2 linked regions of the Sphaerisporangium rubeum genome follow. The protein of the gene in region 1 binds, or shares a complex with, the protein of each later gene. Links are inferred from orthologs where the notes say so. Each region holds a gene or a part of one and is shown in the gene's direction. Other genes may lie near its edges.

Evidence for each region.
Region 2: the proteins of rpsG (region 1) and tig are in contact, whole or in part, in a crystal structure (PDB 3GTY), measured with the Thermotoga maritima proteins. The link is inferred for Sphaerisporangium rubeum from one-to-one orthologs. Residues at the interface, in WP_004081843.1 of Thermotoga maritima: Lys34, Lys52, Lys55, Glu59, Arg62, Gln63, Glu66, Asn67, Lys69, Val71, Arg95, Ala109, Lys110, Lys111, Gly112, Arg113, Pro114, Glu117, Glu121, Ile124, Ala125, Tyr127, Asn128, Asn129, Thr130, Gly131, Lys135, Asp139, Arg142, Met143; in WP_004081061.1 of Thermotoga maritima: Glu122, Val124, Val129, Leu130, Tyr133, Glu188, Gly259, Ile262, Tyr263, Glu266, Ser270, Glu273, Gln274, Glu277, Arg308, Gln311, Ile312, Ser315, Tyr316, Glu325, Arg329, Arg336, Leu363, Phe366, Trp367, Arg373, Leu377, Arg381, Leu384, Glu387.

The regions. Positions count from the first base shown.
Region 1 is NZ_JACHIU010000001.1:1,435,796-1,443,137, forward strand. What follows is about bases 1-2,770. They hold rpsG (30S ribosomal protein S7), read left to right. Parts: upstream 1-1,035; coding sequence 1,036-1,506; downstream 1,507-2,770. Other genes in these bases: BJ992_RS06135 (DNA-directed RNA polymerase subunit beta'), read left to right, coding at 1-102; rpsL (30S ribosomal protein S12), read left to right, coding at 660-1,034; fusA (elongation factor G), read left to right, coding at 1,597-2,770. Outside these bases: more of fusA, read left to right, coding at 2,771-3,645; tuf (elongation factor Tu), read left to right, coding at 3,705-4,898; rpsJ (30S ribosomal protein S10), read left to right, coding at 5,165-5,473; rplC (50S ribosomal protein L3), read left to right, coding at 5,488-6,141; rplD (50S ribosomal protein L4), read left to right, coding at 6,138-6,788; rplW (50S ribosomal protein L23), read left to right, coding at 6,788-7,090; rplB (50S ribosomal protein L2), read left to right, coding at 7,139-7,342.
Region 2 is NZ_JACHIU010000001.1:5,467,479-5,475,003, reverse strand. The notes cover bases 2,168-5,120. They hold tig (trigger factor), read left to right. Parts: upstream 2,168-2,930; coding sequence 2,931-4,310; downstream 4,311-5,120. Other genes in these bases: BJ992_RS23265 (Na+/H+ antiporter), read left to right, coding at 4,504-5,120; BJ992_RS23275 (helix-turn-helix domain-containing protein), read left to right, coding at 2,168-2,722. Also shown: BJ992_RS23295 (dihydrolipoyl dehydrogenase family protein), read right to left, coding at 1-472; BJ992_RS23280 (ATP-binding protein), read right to left, coding at 1,093-1,602; more of BJ992_RS23275, read left to right, coding at 1,853-2,167; more of BJ992_RS23265, read left to right, coding at 5,121-6,060; BJ992_RS23260 (ATP-dependent Clp protease proteolytic subunit), read left to right, coding at 6,179-6,823; BJ992_RS23255 (ATP-dependent Clp protease proteolytic subunit), read left to right, coding at 6,833-7,477. UniProt on the Bacillus subtilis protein: Involved in protein export. Acts as a chaperone by maintaining the newly synthesized protein in an open conformation. Functions as a peptidyl-prolyl cis-trans isomerase.

The DNA.
Region 1 (7,342 bases):
GTCGGCGGCTACGACGGCTCCGCGACCGACTACACCTTCGGCACCGGCAGCGGCGAGGCCGTCCCGCTGGAGGAGTACGACTTCGGGCAGTACAACCGCTGACGCGGGTCGGCGCAGAGCCAGGCGCGAGGCGTCCCGCCCCTACGGGGGTGGGGCGCCTCCTGCTTTTCCTGCTCCGGACGATGCGCCTGCGGCCGGTCCGCACACCTGTTCGCAGGGGTTCCCCGGCGCGGATCAGGTCAGGCGATCAACACGCGTAAATCGTCGAGAGAACTCTCCGCGTGCCGGTAAACTTGACAAGAGCCCGATCGGCGGCCGGACGGAAACCGGCTCCGGGGGGCACGGCACGCACAGGAGCCGCTCACGTGGCGGCTGGTGGCGCAACCGTTTTGACGTGTTGCGGTGGGGTGGGTAGTCTTGCCCTTCGTGCCCGTGGTCTCGCGGGCTCACATGCGTGCGCACCGTGCGCCTCTGACGAGGTCGGCCGGGCGGCGCGTGACCCTCCACGGTCCGGCCTCGCCGGGAGTAGTCGGCGAAGATCGCGACACGCCCGAGCGCGGGGGTCGGAGCGGGTGGGAAAACAGCAGGTCATGACACCGGCAGTACCTGCGAATCGCATGACTTTTCGATTCACCGGCGAAGTACGAACGGAGACGCGGTTGCCCACGATTCAGCAGCTGGTCCGCAAGGGCAGGCAGGACAAGGTCAGTAAGACCAAGACGCCGGCGCTCAAGGGGAGCCCCCAGCGGCGCGGCGTCTGCACCCGCGTTTACACCACGACTCCGAAGAAGCCGAACTCGGCGCTGCGGAAGGTCGCCCGTGTGCGGCTCACCAACAGCATCGAGGTCACGGCCTACATCCCGGGTGTCGGCCACAACCTTCAGGAGCACTCCATCGTGCTGGTGCGCGGCGGCCGTGTGAAGGACCTGCCGGGTGTTCGCTACAAGATCATCCGCGGTTCGCTGGACACCCAGGGTGTCCGCAACCGCAAGCAGGCCCGTAGCCGTTACGGCGCGAAGAAGGAGAAGAGCTGACATGCCGCGCAAAGGCCCCGCTGGGCGTCGCCAGCTTGTCGCGGACCCGGTGTACAACTCGCCGCTGGTCACCGCGCTCATCAACAAGGTCCTGCTGAACGGCAAGCGTTCGCTCGCGCAGACCGTGGTGTACAACGCGCTTGAGGGGTGCCGCGACAAGTCCGGCAACGACCCCGTGGTGACGCTGAAGCGCGCTCTGGACAACGTCAAGCCCACTCTCGAGGTGCGCAGCCGCCGCGTCGGCGGTGCCACCTACCAGGTGCCGGTCGAGGTGCGCGCCGCGCGCAGCACCACTCTGGCCCTCCGCTGGCTGGTGCAGTACTCCCGCGCACGCCGCGAGAAGACCATGACCGAGCGGCTGATGAACGAGCTGCTCGACGCCAGCAACGGCCTCGGCGCCAGCGTGAAGCGGCGCGAGGACACCCACAAGATGGCCGAGTCCAACAAGGCCTTCGCCCACTACCGCTGGTAACCCCGGCGGCGACGACGAGACGACGAGGACGCGAGAGAAGTGGCCACTACGACCGCTCTTGACCTGGCCAGGGTCCGAAACATCGGGATCATGGCCCACATCGACGCGGGAAAGACCACGACGACCGAGCGCATCCTGTTCTACACCGGTATCAACTACAAGATCGGTGAAGTCCACGAGGGCGCAGCCACCATGGACTGGATGGAGCAGGAGCAGGAGCGCGGCATCACCATCACCTCCGCCGCGACCACCTGCGTGTGGCTCGATCACACCATCAACATCATCGACACTCCCGGCCACGTCGACTTCACGGTCGAGGTGGAGCGCTCGCTGCGCGTCCTCGACGGCGCGGTCGCGGTCTTCGACGCCGTCGCCGGCGTCGAGCCGCAGTCCGAGACGGTGTGGCGTCAGGCCGACCGTTACGGCGTCCCGCGTATCTGCTTCGTCAACAAGATGGACCGCGTCGGCGCCGAGTTCCACCGCTGCGTCGACATGATGGTCTCGCGTCTCGGCGCGACCCCGCTCGTGATCCAGCTTCCGTGGGGTGTGGAGGCCGACTTCAAGGGCGTCATCGACCTGGTGAAGATGAAGGGCCTGCTCTGGAGCGCCGAGGCGGCCAAGGGCGAGATGTACGACACCGTCGACATCCCGGCCGATCACGCCGAGGTGGCCCGTGAGTGGCGCGACAAGCTGGTCGAGACCGTCGCCGAGAACGACGACGAGCTCATGGAGCTGTTCCTCGAGGGTGTCGAGCCCACCGAGGAGCAGCTGGTCGCCGGCATCCGCCGGGCCACTCTGAGCAGCGCGGTGAACCCGGTGCTGTGCGGCACGGCGTTCAAGAACAAGGGTGTGCAGCCCCTGCTCGACGCGATCGTCGCCTACCTCCCCGCCCCGATCGACATCCCGGCCTTCAAGGGCCACGCGGTCGGCGACGAGGAGAAGGTCATCGAGCGTCACGCCGACACCACCGAGCCGTTCTCCGCTCTGGCCTTCAAGATCATGAGCGACCAGCACCTCGGCAAGCTCACCTACATCCGCATCTACTCCGGCACCCTGGAGACCGGCACCAGCGTGGTGAACTCGGTCAAGGGCAAGAAGGAGCGGATCGGCAAGATCTACCAGATGCACGCCAACAAGCGCGAAGAGCGCTCGTCGGCGCACGCCGGTCAGATCGTGGCCGTGATGGGCCTGAAGGACACCACCACCGGTGACACCCTCAGCGACCCGTCCAGCCCGGTGGTGCTGGAGTCGATGAACTTCCCCGCCCCGGTCATCAACGTGGCCATCGAGCCCAAGACCAAGGGCGACCAGGAGAAGCTCAGCACCGCGATCCAGCGCCTGGCCGAGGAGGACCCCTCCTTCCAGGTCCGCAGGGACGAGGAGACCGGCCAGACCGTCATCTGGGGCATGGGCGAGCTCCACCTGGAGATCCTGGTGGACCGCATGCGCCGGGAGTTCAAGGTCGAGGCCAACGTCGGCCGCCCGCAGGTCGCCTACCGCGAGACCATCCGCCGCAAGGTGGAGAAGGTCGAGTACACGCACAAGAAGCAGACCGGTGGTTCCGGTCAGTTCGCGCGCGTGATCATCGACGTGGAGCCGCTCGGCGAGGGCAACGACGGTTACGAGTTCGAGAACAAGGTCACCGGTGGCCGCATCCCCAGGGAGTACATCCCGTCGGTGGACGCGGGCGCGCAGGAGGCCGCCGAGTTCGGCGTGCTGGCCGGCTACCCGATGGTGGGTGTCAAAGTCACCCTCCGGGACGGTGCCTACCACGAGGTCGACTCGTCGGAAATGGCCTTCAAGATCGCCGGTTCGATGGCCTTCAAGGAGGCCGCGCGCCGGGCGGACGCCGTAATCCTGGAGCCGATGATGGCCGTCGAGGTCACCACGCCCGAGGACTACATGGGTGACGTCATCGGTGACCTCAACGGTCGCCGCGGGCAGATCCAGGCGATGGAGGACCGGACCGGGGCCAAGGTCATCAGCGCCCTGGTTCCGCTGTCGGAGATGTTCGGTTACGTGGGCGACCTGCGCAGCAGGACCCAGGGCCGGGCGGTCTACAGCATGCAGTTCGACTCCTACTCGGAGGTGCCTCCTGGCATCGCCAAGGAGATCGTCGCGAAGGCTCGGGGCGAGTAGTACCGCCTCGCAGCCGGACGACTAGCAAGTCAAGTCAGAATCTCTAAGGAGACAGAGCAGTGGCCAAGGCCAAGTTCGAGCGGACCAAGCCGCACGTGAACATCGGCACCATTGGGCACATCGACCACGGCAAGACCACTCTGACCGCGGCGATCACCAAGGTGCTCCACGACCGGTTCCCTCACCTCAATGAGGCGACTCCGTTCGACAAGATCGACAAGGCGCCGGAGGAGAAGGCCCGAGGCATCACCATCTCCATCGCGCACGTCGAGTACCAGACCGAGAAGCGGCACTACGCTCACGTGGACTGCCCCGGTCACGCCGACTACGTGAAGAACATGATCACGGGTGCGGCGCAGATGGACGGCGCGATCCTCGTGGTCGCCGCCACCGACGGTCCGATGCCGCAGACCAAGGAGCACGTGCTCCTGGCCCGCCAGGTCGGTGTGCCGTACATCGTCGTCGCGCTGAACAAGGCCGACATGGTGGACGACGAGGAGATCCTGGAGCTCGTCGAGCTCGAGGTGCGCGAGCTCCTCTCCGCTCAGGAGTTCCCGGGTGACGACCTGCCGGTCGTGCGCGTCTCGGCGCTGAAGGCGCTCGAGGGCGACGAGAAGTGGGGCGACTCCATCATCGAGCTCATGAACGCCGTGGACGACAACGTCCCCGAGCCCGTTCGTGACACCGAGAAGCCGTTCCTCATGCCGATCGAGGACGTGTTCTCGATCACCGGCCGCGGCACCGTCGTGACCGGCCGTATCGAGCGCGGCATCGTCAAGGTCAACGAGACCGTCGACATCATCGGCATCAAGGAGAAGAGCACCACGACCACCGTCACCGGTGTCGAGATGTTCCGCAAGCTCCTTGACGAGGGCCGGGCCGGTGACAACGTCGGTCTGCTCCTGCGCGGCATCAAGCGCGAGGACGTCGAGCGCGGCCAGTGCATCATCAAGCCGGGCACGACCACCCCGCACACCGAGTTCGAGGCGCAGGTCTACATCCTGTCCAAGGACGAGGGCGGCCGCCACACGCCGTTCTTCAACAACTACCGCCCGCAGTTCTACTTCCGCACCACGGACGTGACGGGCGTCGTGACCCTGCCGGAGGGCACCGAGATGGTCATGCCCGGTGACAACACCGAGATGACCGTCCAGCTCATCCAGCCGATCGCGATGGAGGACGGTCTCAAGTTCGCCATCCGTGAGGGTGGCCGCACCGTCGGTGCCGGCCGCGTCACGAAGATCATCAAGTAGTTCGACCGCGGGTCGGCGGCCGGGCTCGGGAGACCGGGACCGGCCGCCGCACCACGAGGGGGCCACCTCAGGGCGGCCCCGGAGCCCACAGCGGGCCCGCACCCCGGGCCAGGCCGTGATCTCGCAGCAGGCTCGTTCCTGATGGCCGAGACGGCTGCAAGATCACGGAGGCATGCGCGTCCGGGTCACCGCACAGGTGGGACACGCCAAAGCGGCACAGGCCGCACGAAACTTGTTGGACGACAGCGAAGGACACCGAGGCCACTATGGCGGGACAGAAGATCCGCATCCGGCTTAAGGCCTATGACCACGAGGTCATTGACGTCTCGGCCAAGAAGATCGTCGAGACGGTGACGCGTACCGGCGCGAAGGTCGCGGGCCCGGTGCCGTTGCCGACCGAGAAGAACGTGTACTGCGTCATCCGCTCGCCGCACAAGTACAAGGACAGTCGCGAGCACTTCGAGATGCGCACGCACAAGCGGCTGATTGACATCATCGACCCGACGCCGAAGACCGTCGACTCGCTCATGCGTCTCGACCTCCCCGCCGGCGTCGACATCTCGATCAAGCTCTGAGGGAACGCACTGACATGGCTAAGCAGATCAAGGGCGTCCTGGGCAAGAAGCTCGGCATGACCCAGGTCTTCGACGAGGGCAACCGGATCGTCCCGGTCACCGTCGTCGAGGCCGGTCCGTGCGTGGTGACCCGTGTCCGCACTGAGGACAGGGACGGCTACTCGGCCGTCCAGCTCGGCTACGGGCAGGTGGACCCGCGCAAGGTGAACAAGCCCCTGGGTGACTACCTGCGTAAGCACGACATCACCCCGCGCCGCTACTTCACCGAGATCCGGACCCCGGACGCCTCCGACTACGAGATCGGCCAGGAGCTCCTCGCCGACACCTTCGAGGCCGGCCAGTTCGTGGACGTCACCGGCAAGAGCAAGGGCAAGGGCTTCGCCGGTGTCATGAAGCGTCACGGCTTCAAGGGCCTCGGCGCCTCGCACGGCACCCAGCGCAAGCACCGTTCGCCGGGTTCCATCGGCGGGTGCGCGACCCCCGGCCGCGTCTTCAAGGGCGTGCGCATGGCGGGCCGCATGGGCAACGTCCGCACTACCGTCCAGAACCTCAAGGTGCACGCCGTGGACGCCGAGAAGGGCATCATCCTGATCAAGGGTGCGCTCCCCGGTGCCAACGGCAGCCTCGTTCTCATTCGCACCGCCGCCAAGAAGGGGGCCGACAAGTGAGCACCACCATCGACGTCCTCGACCCGGCCGGCGCGAAGACCGGGACGGTCGAGCTGCCGGAGGCCGTCTTCGGCGCCAAGGTCAACATCCCGCTGATCCACCAGGTCGTGGTCGCGCAGCTCGCCGCTCGCCGGCAGGGCACGCACAAGACCAAGACCCGTGGCGAGGTCCGCGGCGGCGGCAAGAAGCCGTACCGCCAGAAGGGCACCGGCCGGGCCCGCCAGGGTTCGACCCGCGCGCCGCAGTTCACCGGCGGTGGCGTCGTCCACGGCCCGGTGCCGCGCGACTACTCCCAGCGGACCCCGAAGAAGATGAAGGCCGCCGCGCTGCGCGGAGCCCTCAGCGACCGGGCGAACGGCGGCCGTGTGCACGTCGTCAGCGGCCTCGTCGACGGGGACACCCCGAAGACCCGCGCGGCCATCACGGCCCTGCGCAAGATCTCCCAGGCCCGCAGCGTTCTCGTCGTCCTCGACGAGAACGACGAGCTGTCCTGGCTGAGCCTGCGCAACGCCCCGGAGGTCCACCTCCTGTCGGCGGGCCAGCTCAACACCTACGACGTGCTCGTCCACGAGGACGTCGTGTTCACCCGCGAGGCGTACGACCAGGTCGTCGCCCGGCTGAGTGACAGCGGGAAGGAAGAAGCCTGATGGAGAAGATCACCGACCCGCGTGACGTCATCATCAAGCCGGTCGTCTCCGAGAAGAGCTACGGCCTGATCGACGAGCACAACAAGTACACGTTCCTGGTGCGCAAGACGGCCAACAAGACGCAGGTGAAGATCGCCATCGAGCAGATCTTCGGCGTCAAGGTCACGGGCGTCAACACGATCAACCGCCAGGGCAAGCGCAAGCGGACCCGGTTCGGCTACGGCCAGCGCCCGAGCACCAAGCGGGCCATCGTCAGCCTCGCCGAGGGCGACCGGATCGACATCTTCGGCCCGGTCGGCTGACCCCTTCCGCACCGCACCGCATCACTGATTGAAGGATGAACGAAAAAGATGGGCATCCGTAAATACAAGCCGACGACACCCGGTCGTCGCGGCGCGAGCGTCTCGGACTTCGCCGAGCTCACGCGCAGCACGCCGGAGAAGTCGCTGCTTGCCCCCTTGCACAGCAAGGGCGGCCGCAACGTCCACGGCCGGGTGACCGCGCGTCACCAGGGCGGCGGGCACAAGCGCGCGTACCGGATCATCGACTTCCGG
Region 2 (7,525 bases), 4.0 Mb from region 1 along the record:
CGGTGCCGGTGGCGACCACGACCCCGCGCCGCGCACGCAGCACCCGGGCCTCCCCGCCGCTCCCCGAGGGCTCCACGGTCACCTCACGGTCCCCGGTGATCCGTCCCCTCCCACGCACCAGCGTGGCACCCGTACCCGCGAAACGCTCCGCCGCGACCTTGTCGTTCCAGTCGTCGGTCGCCTCTTCCCTGATCCTGCGCGCCACCGGCCCCCAGTCCGGCTGCGCGTGCGACGTCCCCGCCAGCCCGGGAACACGCCGGCACTCGGCCAGCACCTCCGCCGCGCGGAGCATCATCTTGGACGGCACACAGGCCCAGTACGGGCACTCCCCACCGACCAGCTCGGCCTCCACCCCCGCCACGGCCAGCCCCGCCTCCGCCAGCCGCTGACCAAGATCCTCGCCACCGGGCCCGAGCCCCAGCACGACGACATCGAACTCGTCTTTCCTCTTGCCTTCTTTCTCCGTGCCCATGAGTGCCACCTGCCCCGTGCCCCGAGCTCCAACCCATGGCCGGGCCCGTACGCGCCGGGGCCGTGCTCGCCGCACTCGCCGACGCGGGTGCGGGCTGGAGCCACGCCGACACAGGGCCGAGGAGGGCGAATCGGAGAACGGGCACGAAATCGAATTCAGGCCGGAGACGAACAAGGCCCGGGATCGGAGACCATGTCCCCGGCCTGGGCCTTCGTGGTGAGAGCGGACGACGGGAATCGAACCCGCGTAGCCAGTTTGGAAGACTGGGGCTCTACCATTGAGCTACGTCCGCGCGAGCCGGTGTTGGTCTGGTCTAGACTTCTGCCGGTCCGTCAGGACGTAAGCGTACCGGAGATTCCAGGTGCGCGAGCGGCCGGCGGTCGCGGGGTGTAGCGCAGCTTGGTAGCGCGCCTGCTTTGGGTGCAGGAGATCATCGGTTCAAATCCGGTCACCCCGACAAGGCGGTTTTCGGGCGGCGGGCCCGGGTGGAAAGTTTCACCTGGCGCCGCCGCCGGGAGGTCGCCGGCGGGGGTGCCGAAAAGGGTCCTCGCGAGGCCCGAAATTCCCCGCCGTACGCCACTCGAGGGCTTGTCGGCCGCGAAACAGGCCGTTCCGGGCCGTCAGTTACGGGTGCGGAACAGGGCCCAGACGGCTTTGCCGCCTTCATCCAGGACGTCCCAGCCCCAGCAGGTGCTGTAGGTGTCCACGATGTACAGGCCGCGGCCGTGCTCTGAGACGAAATCGGGCTCTTTGGGCCGGGGGATGTCGTCGCTCGGGTCGGAGACCGCGAGCAGCACGTGCGGGGTGAGCCTGAGAAGCATCAGGACGATCGGGTGGGAGTCGAGACGCCGCGCGGCGTGGGGGGCGTAGCGGACGGCGTTGGTCACGAGCTCGGAGACCACGAGTGCGGCGTCGTCGCCGAGGTCCTCGAAACCCCATCGGCGCAAGGTGCTGCGGGTGACGTCCCTGGCGGTGCGCACCGAGTCGGCCTGCGGGCGGAGAGGGCAGGTGGTGGTGTCCTCCCTGCCGCTGGAGCGCAGCAGTCTCTGGAACCCGATCTCGCGTGTCACTTCCAGGCAGTGGGCCGCGGACACGGGCTCCAGCATGGTGCCGATACCTCCCGCTGTCATCTCACGTCTCCGCGGTCACATGGCTGCTATATGGGTCGGTGCACGTTTAACCCAATATGCACTAGGCCATCATGGGTGAGTATTCGGTTCGGTGCAAGACCCAAATGCACGTGCATGTGTAGCGTGCAGACGCACACCTCCCGGTGGTGCGTCCGGAAAAACGCCAGAGTGAGCAGGCCTTGTCACGAGGGCCGGAAGTGGTGACACTGTGTTGGCTGGCCCGAGCGAAGCAGAAGAAAGGAGGGCGCAGATGACCGCATTCCAGACCGGATCGGGACCGACGGCCCTCCGCATTATGCTGGGGTCGCAGTTGCGCCGCTTGCGGGAGAACAAGGGCATCACTCGTGAGGAGGCGGGTCACCAGATCCGCGGCTCCGAGTCCAAGATCAGCCGCATGGAGCTCGGCCGCGTCGGCTTCAAGGAGCGCGACGTCGCCGACCTGCTCACCTATTACGGTGTCGCGGACATCGAGGCGCGCACCGCCGTCATGGACCTCGTGGAGCGGGCCAACGAGCCCGGGTGGTGGCACCGCTTCAACGACCTGCTGCCGTCCTGGTTCCAGGCCTACGTCGGCCTTGAGGAGGCCGCGACCCGCATCCGCACCTACGAGGTGCAGTTCGTGCCGGGCCTCCTGCAGACCAAGGAGTACGCGCGCGCGGTCATCACCGCCGGCGCGGCCGGCATCGGCCCCGCCGAGATCGCCCGCAGGGTCGACCTCCGCATGGAGCGCCAGCGGGTGCTCGACCGTCCCGACGGTCCGGTCTTCTGGGCCGTCATCGACGAGGCCGCGCTGCGGCGGCCCATCGGCGGCGCCGAGGTGATGCGGGGCCAGCTCCAGCACCTCCTGGAGCTGATGAGGCTGCCCGGCATCACCATTCAGGTGATGCCTTTCAGTTACGGCGGCCACAGCGCCGAGGGTGGCGCGTTCAGCATCTTGCGCTTCGGCGACAAGGAGCTGCCTGACGTCGTCTACGTCGAGCAGCTCGCCAGTGCGCTCTACCTGGACAAACGCGAGGAGGTCGACCGTTACGGCGAGGTGATGGAGCGGCTGTGCGCGGTCAGCACCACCCCCGAGGCGACCGTTGAAATCCTCCAGAAGATCATCTCTGATAGACTCTGACGCCTGTCGATGACGCCGGAGCCGCCCACCTGCCCTAGACTGGCATGCGGCGCTGGACACCCGCCGCGGTAGCGCATGCCCCTCAGGATGTGCCCGTTCGTCCCGTGCACTGAGCCGCCCATGTGGGCGCGGCGCGCGAGCATGTCGCGGTGGCCGTACGGCATGACGCGCCCGCGATCACCAGAAGCTTGATCAAGGAGACCACCCCGTGAAGACCGCTGTCGAGGAGCTGAGCCCCACCCGGGTCAGGCTCACCGTCGAGGTGCCGTTCGAGGAGCTCGAAACGAGCATGCAGGCGGCGTACAAGAAGGTCGCGCAGCAGGTGCGCGTTCCCGGCTTCCGCCCCGGCAAGGTTCCCGCCCGCATCATCGAGCAGCGCTTCGGCCGCGCGGTGGTTCTGGAGGAGACCCTCAACGAGGCCCTGCCCAAGCTTTACGGCCAGGCCGTCGACGAGAGCGACGTCTTCCCGGTGAGCCAGCCCGAGATCGAGGTCACCAAGATCGATGACGGCAAGGAGGTCGAGTTCACCGCCGAGGTGGACGTCCGGCCGTCCTTCGACGTCCCCGACTACTCCGGCATCGAGGTCACCGTCCCCTCGGCCGAGGTCACCGACGACGACATCGACACCCAGATCGACGCACTGCGTCAGCGCTTCGCCACCCTCACCGGGGTCGAGCGGCCCGCCGCCACGGGTGACTACGTCGTGATGGACCTCACGGCCACCATCGACGGCAGGAACATCGAGGAGCAGCAGGCCTCGGACGTCTCCTACGAGGTCGGTGCCGGCTCGGTCCTGCAGGGCCTGGACGACTCCCTCGTCGGCATGGCCGCCGGGGACGAGAAGACCTTCACCACGACCCTGGTGGGTGGCGAGAACGCCGGCGAGGAAGCCGACGTCACCATCCACGTCAAGAGCGTCAAGGAGAAGGTGCTCCCCGAGTTGGACGACGAGTTCGCGGGTCTCGCCAGCGAGTTCGACACCCTTGAGGAGCTGCGCGAGAGCCTGCGCGGCCAGGCCCGCCGCAACAAGCTCATCGACCAGGTCGTGCAGGCCCGTGAGAACGCCGTGACGGCCCTGCTCGACCAGATCGACATCCCGCTCCCCGAGAGCGCGCTCACCGCCGAGGTCGACGCGCGCAAGCACAACCTCGAGCACCAGATCGGCGAGAGCGGCCTGAGCCGTGAGGCGTACTTCCGTCTCTACCAGACCACTGAGGAAGAGCGCTTCGCCGAGTTCGAGACCAACGCGCGCAAAGCCATCAAGACCGGTTTCGTCCTCGACAAGATCGTCAAGCAGGAGGAGCTGGGGGTCAACGAGCAGGAGCTCACCGAGTTCGTGGTGCGCCGCGCCGCGCAGCTCGGCGTCGCCCCCAACACGCTGGCCCAGCACCTCGCGGACAACGACCAGCTGACCCTGGCCATGGTCGAGATCGTCCGTGAGAAGGCCAAGACCGTGGTCGGCGACTCCGCCAAGATCACCGACGAGGCCGGCGCCGACGTCGACCTCAAGGCCATCTACGCCGAGCTCAACCCCGAGCAGGAGGGTGCCGCTCCGCCGCCGGAGCCCACCGTTCAGCCCGCTCAGTGATCTGAGGTCCCCGCCTAAGGGCCGTCGGCACAGCGACACGAGGGCCGTTCGGCGCGTTCCATGCGCGCCGGACGGCCTTCACGCGTTCAGACCTCGCGAATCCCGGCTCACCACAAATAAGTGAGCTTTAGTGTGTTTTTTGCTGATTCATGGGCAATCTGAGCGGCTGTGATCTGCGCAGACCGGCTCCTCGATGCTTGAGCAATATCTGTTCATCGCAATGCTCATCGCCGTCCTCATGCTGGCAGGACGGGTGACGGCCCGCCGCCTCGGCGTTCCCGAGGCGATTCCTCTCGTACTGCTCGGCGTCGGCGCCAGCTTCATCCCCGGCATGGACGCCGCGATCCCGCCGCCGGAAGTGGTGCTCAACATCTACCTCCCGCTGCTGGTCTACCGTGCGGCCTTCCTCACCGCACCACGCGAGAGCAGGGAGGACGCGGTCCCCATCTCGGTCCTGGCCTTCGGCTTGACCTGTGTGACCGCCGTGGCGGTGGCGGCCGCACTCAACTTCGCCATCCCCGAGGTGGGGTGGGCCGCGGCCCTCGCCATAGGCGCCGCCGTCGCCCCCACCGACCCCGTGGCGGCCACCTCGGTGATGCAACGCCTAGGCGCTCCGAGGCGCCTGGTGACCATTCTTGAGGGTGAGAGCCTCGTCAACGACGCCGTGGCCCTCACCCTCTTCGGACTGGCTCTCGCGGCCCTTGAGGACCCGGTGAGCCTCTCCGAGGGAGCCCTGACGCTGCTGCGGGTCGTGGCGGGTGGCGTGCTGTACGGGCTGGTGCTCGGCTGGGTGATCGCTCGCGTGCGCCTGCGGATCAAGGACGTCGGCGCGCAGATCGTCGTGTCGCTGCTCACGCCGTTCCTCGCCTACCTGCCGGCCGAGCACTTCGAGTTCTCCGGCGTGCTCGCCGTCGTCACCACCGGTTTCTACCTCGGTGTCCGTGCCGAGGGCATGCTCCCGCCGGTCTCCCGGCTCGCGGGCAAAACGTTCTGGGACATGCTGGCGTTCCTGCTGGAGTCGAGCCTGTTCGTCCTGCTGGGTCTGGAGATCCGGCACGTCGTCGCGAGTGTCGCGGACTACCCCGTGTTCGTGCTCGCCGGTGTGGCGGCACTGGCGGTCGCCGCCGTCGTGCTGGCGCGGATCGGTTGGACCCTCGGGGTGTTCCCCCTGGCACGGTGGCTGCCTGGCCGCCATCTGTCGTTCGACGAGATCGGCCGCTCGGAGCGATTGGTGATGGGCTGGGCCGGCATCCGAGGCGCCGTGACCCTGGCCATCGCCCTGTCCATCCCCCTCGACGTGCCACATCGGCCCCTGTTGATCTTCATTGGCGCCGTGGTCGTCCTCGTGACGCTCCTCGGCCAGACCACCACCCTGCCGCGTCTCATGCGCCGCCTGAAGCTCGGCGAATCGGACGAGGAGGCCGCCGAGGAGGCCGAGGCCCGCCGCGAGACCACCGAGGCCGCTCTGGCCAGGCTGGACGAGCTCGCCGCCGACGACACGGTGGACGAACGCACCGCGGACGTCTTCCGCCAGTTGCTCGAACTCCGCCTCGACCGGGTACGCGCGCTGCTGGACGACGAGGACGACGAGAGTACGGAAGGCGCGCGCGAGGTGCGTGAGGAACTCGCCAAGGCGCAGCGCGAGAAGCTCGACCAGCTTTACGAGAGCGGCCGCGTCAGCGAGGAGATCCGGCGGCGGTTGACGCATGAACTGGACCTGGAACACCACCGCCGATCGAGTGCCTCGTGACCGTCCCCCAGACATGCGCCGTCAGCGAACAGGATGGGGACGAGGCGTAACCGGTCGGTGTGCCGGGTTAAGGTCACAAGCAAAGCCCATCGATTACGACGCATCGGAAGGTGACGCTGTGACCAGCCCGCCGACCTCACATTCGCCCTTCGGCCAGGGGCCGCAGGGGCGCGGCCGTGAAAACGGCGCGTATCGTCTTGAGGACCAGCTGTACAACCGTCTGCTGCGCGAGCGCATCGTGGTGCTTGGCACCGCGGTGGACGACGAGGTCGCCAACCGCATCACCGCCGAGCTTCTTCTTCTCGCCGCGGACGACGCCGACCGGGACATCTGGCTTTACATCAACTCCCCGGGCGGTTCGGTGACGGCCGGCATGGCGATTTACGACATGATGGAGTATGTGCCGAACGATGTCTGCACGGTGGCCATGGGACTCGCCGCCTCCATGGGGCAGTTCCTGCTCTGCGCCGGCGCGCAGGGCAAGCGGTACGCGCTGCCGCACGCGCGCATCATGATGCACCAGCCCTCCGGCGGCATCGGCGGCACGGCCGCGGACATCGCGATCCAGGCGGAGCAGATGCTCTACGTCAAGAAGACCTTGGCGGAGCGCATCGCCTTCCACACCGGCCAGCCGCTCGACCAGATCGAGAAGGACTCCGATCGGGACCGCTGGTTCACGGCCGAGGAGGCCAAGGACTACGGCTTCATCGACCACGTCGTGCGCAGCGCGCGGCAGGTGCCCTCCGAGGGCGCCGTCTCCTAAGGGGCAACAGTGAGCGACTTGATCCGGCCGGGGGACATCAGCGGCCGATACATCATCCCTTCGTTCGTCGAACGCACGACGTACGGCGTGAAGGAGATGAACCCATACAACAAGCTCTTCGAGGACCGGATCATCTTCCTCGGGGTGCAGATCGACGACGCGTCGGCCAACGACGTCATGGCGCAGCTGCTGACGCTGGAGTCCCTCGATCCCGACCGGGACATCAGCATCTACATCAACTCGCCAGGCGGCTCGTTCACCGCGATGACGGCGATCTACGACACGATGCAGTTCGTCAGGCCCGAGATCCAGACCGTCTGCCTCGGGCAGGCGGCCTCGGCGGCGGCCGTGCTGCTGGCCGGCGGCACCCCTGGCAAGCGCTTCGCGCTGCCGAACGCGCGGGTGCTGATCCACCAGCCGTCCACCGAGGGCGGCGGCCAGGGCAGCGACATCGAGATCCAGGCACGCGAGATCCTGCGCATGCGCTCGCTGCTGGAGGAGATCGTCGCCAGGCACTCGGGCAAGGCGCCTGAGGAGGTCCGTCGCGACATCGAGCGCGACAAGATCCTCAACGCCGACGAGGCCAAGGCATACGGCCTGATCGACGACATCATCCCCTCACGGAAGAAACGCGCTCAAGCCGTGGCTTCCTGAGGACGCGGATCGCACCGGAACGGTGCCCAATTGGGCACGTTCCGGTGC